One region of the Rossellomorea sp. NPDC071047 genome, then DNA from elsewhere that is predicted to be linked to it. Evidence: riboswitches for the same ligand, from Rfam matches in the RefSeq annotation. Region 1 holds a riboswitch; each other region holds the start of a gene.

The links. A riboswitch is a leader RNA that binds a small molecule or an ion and turns the genes downstream of it on or off. The one in region 1 is predicted to bind S-adenosylmethionine.
Region 2: linked by a shared signal. The riboswitch ahead of ACQKFO_RS15665 (sugar ABC transporter substrate-binding protein) and the one ahead of ACQKFO_RS19225 (methionine ABC transporter ATP-binding protein) in region 1 are both predicted to bind S-adenosylmethionine.
Region 3: linked by a shared signal. The riboswitch ahead of ACQKFO_RS14000 (methionine ABC transporter ATP-binding protein) and the one ahead of ACQKFO_RS19225 (methionine ABC transporter ATP-binding protein) in region 1 are both predicted to bind S-adenosylmethionine.

The regions. Positions count from the first base shown of each region.
Region 1 is NZ_JBNNJT010000006.1:153,272-156,550, reverse strand. Features, by position in the region: gene ACQKFO_RS19235 (GNAT family N-acetyltransferase) at 1-412, opposite strand, end outside; gene ACQKFO_RS19230 (glycerol-3-phosphate responsive antiterminator) at 457-1,026, opposite strand; SAM riboswitch class I at 1,659-1,765, shown strand; gene ACQKFO_RS19225 (methionine ABC transporter ATP-binding protein) at 1,886-2,911, shown strand; gene ACQKFO_RS19220 (methionine ABC transporter permease) at 2,901-3,279, shown strand, end outside.
Region 2 is NZ_JBNNJT010000004.1:285,940-289,218, reverse strand. Features, by position in the region: gene ACQKFO_RS15670 (CTP synthase) at 1-679, shown strand, start outside; SAM riboswitch class I at 1,022-1,128, shown strand; gene ACQKFO_RS15665 (sugar ABC transporter substrate-binding protein) at 1,623-2,708, shown strand; gene ACQKFO_RS15660 (sugar ABC transporter ATP-binding protein) at 2,725-3,279, shown strand, end outside.
Region 3 is NZ_JBNNJT010000003.1:420,247-423,525, forward strand. Features, by position in the region: gene ACQKFO_RS13990 (MetQ/NlpA family ABC transporter substrate-binding protein) at 1-47, opposite strand, end outside; gene ACQKFO_RS13995 (methionine ABC transporter permease) at 69-734, opposite strand; gene ACQKFO_RS14000 (methionine ABC transporter ATP-binding protein) at 724-1,737, opposite strand; SAM riboswitch class I at 1,808-1,913, opposite strand; gene chbG (chitin disaccharide deacetylase) at 2,402-3,097, opposite strand; gene ACQKFO_RS14010 (GntR family transcriptional regulator) at 3,118-3,279, opposite strand, start outside.

The DNA.
Region 1 (3,279 bases):
AACCAAATTTTAAATAAAATAACCTCCCTGCTTCATTTTCGGGATGAACCGTTAAATTCAAACGATGACAAGAATGATTGGTGGTTTTTATATGTCTGATTACTTCATTTAACGTTTTTGAACCCAATCCTATTCTTTGAAATCTTTTATCTATGAAAAAATGAAACAGCCAGTAATCATCTCTACTCCCTGGAGTATAATGCAGATTGAAAAAGCCCACCATCTTATTTTGATTGTAAATGCCATATGGCTCTACCACTTTTCCACCTGGTCTTATATACGCTTTAGCAAGGGCAATAGCGACGGGAGGATGAATAGATGAAACATATTTCAGTTGTTCATCATGGACGGATAGTTCAAGTGCTTCTCGCCAATTGTCATCACTGATTAATTTAATACTTATATCTGACATACGACACCTCAGTTATTTTAATCTGATTTAACTAACCATTTTGGTTAAAAGTCCAGATTCCACAGCTTAGGATCCCCAGAGGAAATGGCAAGTGCACCGGCTCTCAATCCATTCAGAATATCTTGCTTATTACTGATTAGGCCACCAGCGATGATGGGCAGCGTAGTCATGGTCGTCAGTTTATCAATGACAGACGGCATAAGACCGGGAAGCACCTCAATCGCATCCGGCTTGCAGTTCTGTGCGATATCAATCCCTTTCACAAGGGCATTGCGGTCGATGAGAAAAAGGCGCTGGATCGTCATCAAGCCTTCTTCCTTTGCATATTTGATCAGGTTGCTCCTCGTCGTAATGATGCCAGCCGGCTTCCAGATTTCTGCTATGTATTTAATGGCACTCTTCGTATTGGATAATCCATCGATGAAATCAATATGGATAAACGTGGTTTTACCGGATTCCTTTAACTTTTTCAGATACCCATCCATCGTAATCAAATTGCCGGTTAGGATGAACACGATGTTGGCGTTTGATTGTATGGCCTTTTCCAAGTCTTTTTCTTCCTTTATGGAAGCGATGACTTGGGATTGGACGATGTCGATAATGTTAGGTTTCATGGAATTGGCCCCTTTTAATAATCTGAATATTGTTTTTTCTTTTAGTATAGCATAGTTGTTTGGGGATTCTTCTTTAATGGAGGCGATGATCTGAGAATTGATGATATATTGGTCGCTCCTTTAGAGAGTGTGGATGGTACCTTTATAGGTGAATATATTAGACTGCCTGTTAAAAGATAACTAGCACAATTATCGGTAGTGAGATCCGGTTAAGTATCAGAGCTAATCAATAGACGGAAATATTCCGCTTAAATTCGCCATGACGATTAAAAAAGGTTGAAATAAGGGGACATATTCCGCCTATTGACTCTATAAGTACAATAAGGGGTGATTTTTTTTGTATAACCGGAAAACCTCCGCTTATTTCCCCTCAAATCTAGTTCCAAACTGAATGTAACCGGAAAATCTCCGCTTATTTTTCTTTATCGTAGAGTGTGGCAGATTACGATTCTATCTTCTTCTTTCGACTAATCTCAATTTCTCTTATAGCCATAAAGTAGAGTAAGGACCGTCCCCGGTTTGTCCAACATAATACAATTAATTCAAAAACCGGATTGACAAACCAATTAGAATCCTTTACCATAACCCTAATGCTTAAAAGCATCATAACTTTAACTTAATAAAGCAATATCTTCTTATCCAGAGAGGTGGAGGGACTGGCCCTGTGATACCTCGGCAACGGGTTCTTATATGAATACCGTGCCAATTCCATCAAGTCATGTGACTTGAAAGATGAGAAGAGCGGGACATATACATATTTGTGCCTCTCTTCTTATGAAGGGGGGCACTTTTTATTTTCTGCCAAGTCCTTCAAACACAGGCTTCAAGAAGAATACATAGCGAAAGGAGCAAGTCCTGTATGATCAGAGTTCAGAATGTTACGAAAGTATTCGAGACGAAGGATGGCCCATTCACCGCTTTAAAAAATGTTTCCTTCGAAGTGAAGAAGGGAGAGATTTATGGTGTGATCGGATTCAGCGGAGCGGGAAAAAGCACGCTTGTCCGCTGTCTCAATTTTTTAGAGAAACCATCATCGGGTGATATTTTCATAGAGGGGCGCAGCCTGAAAGATCAGTCGGCAATCGATCTGAGGAAAGAGCGGCACCGCATCGGGATGATCTTTCAGCACTTCAATCTGTTTCAATCACGGACGGTGGCAGGGAATATCGCCTATCCTCTGAAACTTGCAAAATGGTCAAAAGAAAAGATCAGCGAGAGAGTAAAGGAGCTGCTCGCGTTTGTCGGACTTGAAGATAAAGCGAAGCATTATCCGGATCAACTGTCAGGAGGGCAGAAGCAAAGAGTGGGAATAGCAAGAGCCCTGGCGACATCGCCTTCGATCCTGCTCTGCGATGAAGCAACATCCGCACTTGATCCTCAGACGACGGATTCGATTCTGAACTTATTAAAGAGAATCAACGCGGAGTATGGCATTACGATTGTGATGATCACCCACGAAATGGGGGTCATCCGGGAAATCTGTGATAAGGTCGCTGTCATGGAAAATGGAGAAATCGTTGAAGAGGGTAGCGTCTTCGATATCTTCTCCAACCCGCAGACCCCGACGACGAAAAATTTTGTGAAGAGTGTCATGAATGATCAGCTGCCGGCATCGGTTCTCGACAAATTGAATGACAGCAAAGCAGGGCGCATCTGCCGCCTCATTTTCAAGGGTGATTCGACGGGCACGCCGATCCTTTCCGAAACGGCAAAGAAATTCGATGCCCACATCAATGTGTTATTCGGCCAGATCACGGAACTCCAGGGTAAGCCGTTCGGGAATCTCATCGTACAGATCATCGGCAGCAAGAAAGAAACGGAAGAAATCCTGGATTATTGGAAGAACAGATTATTAGTAAGCGAGGTGGAGAAGCGTGCAAGTTAACTGGGAATTATTCTGGCCAAGAATTATAGAAGCGACATGGGATACCGTGGCGATGGTGTCATTCTCCCTTATATTTGCAACGTTGATTGGGCTTCCCCTCGGCATCATCGTCGTGGTGACGAGAAAGGGGCACTTACTTGAAAATAAAATCGTCTTTTCCATATTGAGCAGCATCATCAACGTGTTCCGTTCGATCCCGTTCATCATCTTGATGGTGGCCATCATCCCCTTTACAAGATTGGTAGTGGGCACATCGATTGGAACGGCGGCAGCGGTCGTGCCGCTTGTCGTATTTGCGGCACCGTATATAGCAAGACTGGTAGAGAGCTCGCTCCTTGAAGTGGAACCGGGTGTCATTGAAGCGGCGG
Region 2 (3,279 bases), on a different contig from region 1:
AGTGGAAGCCCTTCGTCATGCCGGTTATCATTTCGATAGCGACATCGAGGTAAGATGGTTGAACTCTGAGCTGATCGACAGCGCAAACGTAGCAGAAAAACTGGCAGATGTAGATGGAATCCTTGTACCAGGCGGTTTCGGTGACCGTGGAGTAGAGGGGAAAATCGCTGCCACTCAATATGCCCGTGAAAACAAGGTACCTTTCCTTGGAATCTGCCTTGGAATGCAGCTGGCATCTGTAGAATATGCGCGTAATGTACTTGGTTTGGAAGGAGCTCACTCAGCAGAGTTGAACCCTGAAACGCCATACCCTGTCATCGACCTTTTACCGGAACAAAAGGACATCGAAGATCTTGGTGGAACACTGCGCCTAGGACTATACCCATGTAAGCTGACAAAAGGTTCAAAAGCCTATACAGCCTACGATGGAGAAGTGGTTTACGAGCGCCACCGCCACCGCTTCGAATTCAACAATCACTACCGTGAGCAAATGGAAAAAGCCGGCTTCATCTTCTCAGGCACAAGCCCTGATGGCCGTCTTGTAGAAATCATTGAGCTAAGCGACCACCCATGGTTCGTCGCATCTCAATTCCACCCTGAATTCACATCACGCCCGACACGTCCACAGCCTCTATTCAGAGACTTCGTGGAAGCGTCACTTGCGTATGGTGAGAAATAAGATTTGATTTTGGAACTGCTCTCCCTGGTTTGGGAGGGCGGTTTTTTTATTTTATATGGTGCAGGTGTCCGATTTTTAAGGGGGATATGAATTTATCGACCGTTATTGAGATTTATCAACCGTCAATCCGAAATATCGACCGTTATTCAATTTTATAAACCGTATTTTCAATATATCAACCTAATTTTCAGGATATCGACCGTTCTACAATAAACGACAAATTTCGTGAATCTCCTCTTTATTCCTGTCTAGAAAATTTTCCTAAAAAGAATATTGACAATATTCCCACATATCGTTAATATATCGTTTATAGCGCATGCGAACTATATCAAATTTCATATTCTCTTATAAAGAGTTGGCAGAGGGACTGGCCCGATGACGCCCGGCAACCTACCGTTTAAGCGGAAAGGTGCTAAAACCTGCAGGAAGAATTTCCTGAGTGATAAGAGTACGTTTATTTATACATAAACCTCTTTTCTCTTGGGAAAAGGGGTTTTTTATTTGCAAAGACTGTTTTCGTAAACTTAGTTGCTTTTAAAGGGAAAGTGCTGGTTGATTTCAGGGCTCCAGGCGCTCGCTTTCCGCGGGGCGTGAGTTGAGCCTCCTCGGGCTTTGCCCTGTGGGGTCTCAACTTTCCCGCTATACCCGCAGGAGTCGAGCACCTTCCGCTCCAATCAACTCTAAGCATGAGTCATGAAAAATAGACAAATATAAATACCTACAAGACAGAAAAACTGCATTTTTCAGATGTACGGAGGTCGATAATAGCTTTTAAAGTAGAGATGCTTTTTAGATTTCTCTGTCCTACTGAGCTCTGTCTCACCATCCAGCACATACTGGTTGACAGAGCCTTTGCAGATCCCGGTTTTAAAACAACAACTATCTTTATGAAAAGAGTATTAAAAAAAATTGAGGCAAATCACCTCGGGAGGAGAAAAGAACGATGAAAAAAGCAGCATCAATACTCGTATTACTCGCACTTATTCTCAGTTTAGTGGCTTGTCAGCCAAAGGTTTCCCAGGAGGCGGACGCAGACAGTGGAGATAAGAAGGAAGCAACTTCCGATCATCCGTTAGCCAATAAAAAGATCGCACTTATTATGCAAATCAATTTAGGGACTTTTTCCGCTCAATACATAGAAGGTGTCAAAGAGCAGGTGGAAAAGTTTGGAGGAAAGGTTCAAGTATTTACGTCTGAAGGAGACCTGGCAAAAATGTCTTCCAACCTGGATGCGGCCATCAATCAAAAGTTTGATGGGATCCTCATCGATCATGGAACGAAGGAAGCGCTGCAATCAGGGGTGGAAAAGGCGAAGGAACAAAACATTCCGGTTGTCGTGTTTGATGCGGATGTTGCTTCAGAAGAGGTGACCGTGCTCGAGCAGGGGGACCAACAAATGGCTGAACAAACCTTGACGAAGCTTTCAGATGAGATTGGCGGCAAGGGGGAGATCGTGAAGATTTGGGTTGCAGGATTTGCCCCGATGGAAAGACGCCAAGTGGCCTATCAGCAATTTTTAGAAAAAAATCCTGATATTAAAGAGGTGGCGGCCTTTGGAGCGGCTACTCAGAATACAGCACTGGATACACAGGCACAAATGGAGGCGATTCTGAAACAGTATCCGAACAAAGGGGACATCGATGCTGTCTGGGCAGCCTGGGATGAATTTGCAAAAGGTGCCGTCCGGGCAATCGAAGCAGCAGGGAGAGACGAAATAAAAGTCTATGGAATCGACATGAGTGATGAAGACCTGCAAATCATTCAAAAAGATGGAAGCCCGTGGGTTGCTTCAGCAGCAGTTGACCCGAAAGATATCGGCCGCGTGCAGGTCCGTTTCTTATATCAGAAGCTGGGTGGCCAAGAAACGCCTGAAAAAGTAAAGCTTGAGCCGGTCTTTATTGAAAAGGAAGCATTGCCTGAAGAAACGATCACGACCGATCAATTACACGAGCATGTAGATGGCTGGGGAGCAAGTGAGCAAGGCTATACAGATGAATTGAAAAACCTTGAAGGATCGTTCACAGAGTAGAAAGGAGTTAGAAACGATGACGTCTCCACTGTTAGAAATGATTGATATCAATAAAACCTTCTCAGGAGTGAAAGCCCTAAAGGCTGCAAGCTTCGATGTGAAAGAGGGAGAGGTTCATGCTGTGTTGGGGGCGAATGGCGCAGGGAAAAGCACGATAATGAAGATTTTATCAGGAGCCTATGTACAGGACAGCGGAGACATCATCCTTCACTCCGAAAAAAGAGACTATCAATCTCCGAAAGAAGCGAAGGAGCATGGCATCCATTGCGTATACCAGGAAGTGGACACGGCCATTGTCCCGGAACTTTCTGTAGCGGAAAATATCGTCCTTGATCAGTTCTCACAAAAAGGCTCCTTCTTTATTACCAAAAAGTCATTAAAGAATGAAGCGTGGGTGGCACTTAGACGAATTGGGGCAGAAGCGATACCCCTCTGGCAGCCGGCGTCACACTTAAGTCTCGCTGAAAAGCAGCTGGTGCTCATTGCCAGGAGCCTGCTTCAAAAAGCGAAAGTATTGATTTTGGATGAACCAACGGCACCTCTAAGTTCATCTGAGACGGAAAAATTATTC
Region 3 (3,279 bases), on a different contig from region 1:
ATGCTCATTGTTACCGCTAATGCTACGAATAAAATCAATTTTTTCACTTATTGTCCCCCCTAAAGTAGTTATCGTTTATCGACTAACCGTGCAAACACATCACCCGTATATTGGATGAGCTGAACTAAACAAATTAAAATGACAACGGTCGTGATCATCACGGTATTGTCATATCGGTAGTAACCGAAGCGAATTGCCAGGTCCCCGACTCCGCCTCCACCGACGATGCCGGCCATGGCTGAATAGGCGACTAAACTGATCGTTGTAATCGTGATCGCTTGAATCACCGCCGGACGAGCTTCCGGTAACAGCACGTCCTTGATGATCATCCAAGGGCTTGCTCCTACCGAAACCGATGCTTCAATGACACCTTTATCAATTTCGCGCAATGACGTTTCTACCATTCTCGCAAAAAACGGAATTCCCGCAACAGAGAGTGATACGGATGCTGCCGTCGGTCCAATCGTGGTACCGGTCAATAGTTTGGTTAATGGTAAGAGTGCGACTAATAGAATGATGAACGGAACCGACCGCACCATATTGACGACAAATCCAACGACCTTTTTGATCAAACTATTTTGTAAAAACAAGCCTTTGTCTGTTACGAAAAGAAGGATCCCCAGCGGTAATCCCACTAAAATCGCGACTCCCAGTGAAATCCCCACCATATATACCGTTTCAAAAAAGGCTTTATTCAATTCTGGTAAAATCGCAGTCAATGAATCAGGCAGCATCCTCAAGCACCTCCAAGCTCTGCGTCTTCAGCGTGATGAACCGGATCGCCGCTTCAATTTCTTCATGGGAACCGATCAGTTCCATGATGAAAATCCCCAGTGGCACTTCCTGAATATATTCAATCTTGCCATGCAGGATATTGCCTCTTACTTTGTATTTCTGGAACACTTCCGATACGACGCTTTCTTCTGCAATCGATCCTTTGAATTGGATTTTGATCAGTTTTCCTTTTCTTGATTCCACAAGGTGCTGCGGGAGTTCAAATTGAAGGATCGTTTCAATGAATTGCTTCGTTAAAGGCTGCTTCGGTTCGGCAAACAAGTCGTATACCGGACCTTCCTCCACGATTTTCCCGTCCTGCATCACGGCCATCCTGTCACAGATTTCCTTCACCACTTCCATCTCGTGGGTGATAAGAACGATCGTCAAACCCAATTCTTTGTTGATTTTCTTCAAAAGCTTCAAAATGGATTTCGTCGTATTCGGATCGAGTGCCGATGTGGCTTCGTCGCAAAGTAAAACCGATGGGTTATTCGCAAGGGCCCTTGCAATACCGACTCTTTGCTTTTGTCCTCCGCTGAGCTGGGCCGGATACGCTTCAGCTTTATCTGAAAGACCGACCATCTCCAGGAGCTCGACGACCCTGGGTTTGATTTTCGCTTTCGGCACACTCGCCGCTTTCAAAGCAAAAGCCAGGTTGTCAAACACCGTTTTGGATTTGATCAGGTGAAAATGTTGAAAGATCATGCTCGTTTTTTGACGGGCGAGTCTTAGTTGTTTGGACGTGAGCTTTGTAAAATCCTGTCCGTCAATGATGATTTCTCCTGATGTAGGGGTTTCCAATAGATTCAAGCAGCGAATAAGTGAACTCTTCCCCGCTCCACTGTATCCGACGATTCCAAAGATCTCACCCTTTTCGATCTTTACGGATACGTTATCGACACCGACCACCGTTTGCTTTTTTGTACTGTAGGTTTTAACTAGATTTCGAATCTCGATCAATGCGCACACCCCTTTTTTGTCCAATAAAAAATGCCTCTTTCAACTGAAAGAAGCATCGCCTGTTTATCTCGACTTATCTCTCAGAATGAAATCATTCTGCAGGAATTAGCACCGTTCCAATACTGGAGGTTGCCGGACGTCATAGGGCCTGATCCCTCGGTCACTCTGGATAATTGAAAGTATGTAATTTTCTAAATTTTTATCTTATAGAGGATAATACTGGGTATGTGAATGGAAGTCAATAGGAAATTTTTCAGTTATTTTTATGTAAGCGTTATCTTCGTTGGTGTACTAGGGAAGGTTTTTTTGTTTGGTGGACTTGGGTTTGATTCCGGGTGTTGGTTATCCATTTTTTTACAGTTGATAATATATTCTTAAAGTCGATAATATATCTCTAAAGTTGATAATAAAAGGACAAAAGTCGATAATAAAACTTCTCTTATCCTATCAATCCATGTATTTCACACCGATTTCAGATAAATTCATTCCTTAACACCATCTCAAAGACTTAAAAACCACACTAATAGTAATAAAAACCAATTCTTTTCACCTCGAATCTCCAAAACCAATACAAAAAGGCACTACCTTCCAAAGCAGCACCCCGATCATTTGTCATAACAACTCACAACCAAATATTCTAATCTCTCAAACAGCCAAACGAAAACTAGAAAGTCCACTCCTTAATCCCCGTCAACACATCCAACTCCCTCAACCTCTGCTCACAATAAGATGAATTCCCTTTCAAGTATGTATCAACATAAGCCGGATGACACATAATCTCAAGCGTCTCCCCTTCATCTCTGCTGTCCAATATCCTCTTCAATCCTTCAACCGTCACTCCGTCCCCATAAAAGTCCATCGAGAAACGATCGGTTAACACATTCATTGCGTCAAACCCATCACAGGGCACATTCCGGACCGGAACCCCAAAACGCTCCGACAATCTCTTCACAACCCGGATCAAAGGCCGAAAGCTATGAACATGGTGATGACTATCTATATGAGAAAGGGGCAGACCGAATGATAGGAATTTATCCATCTGAGCCTCCCATTCCATTTCAACCTCATCCACATTGATTTCTTTTTCTTCAAAAATCCCGCTGGTGTAACGGAAAAGCCCTCTCTCATTAACAAGAGACTGTACTCCGCCAGAAACTGGTCTCCCGCATGTCAGCGTTAAATGAATCCCAACCTGTAATTCCGGATAAATCTTCGCCAATTCCACCGCATGCAGAGTTCCCGGCATATTGACCAGCATCGTTGTTGAGTTGACAATTCCAAATCGATGACTATCAATAATGCCGTAGTTCACTCCCCGGCATAAACCAAAGTCATCTGCATTGACGATCACATTCCTCATAATCCCCCATCCCCTTTTCGCTAATAGGTTCTTTCTACAAGAAAGCTCGCTTTATCTCCTCTGAAGATCGCTTTGGAAAATTCGATCACCGATCCATCCTCTTCAAAAGCAGTTGTTTCTATTATAAAGCAAGGTGTCCCCTCTGGTACCTCAAGCTTCTCTGCCACTCGTTCATCTGCTAA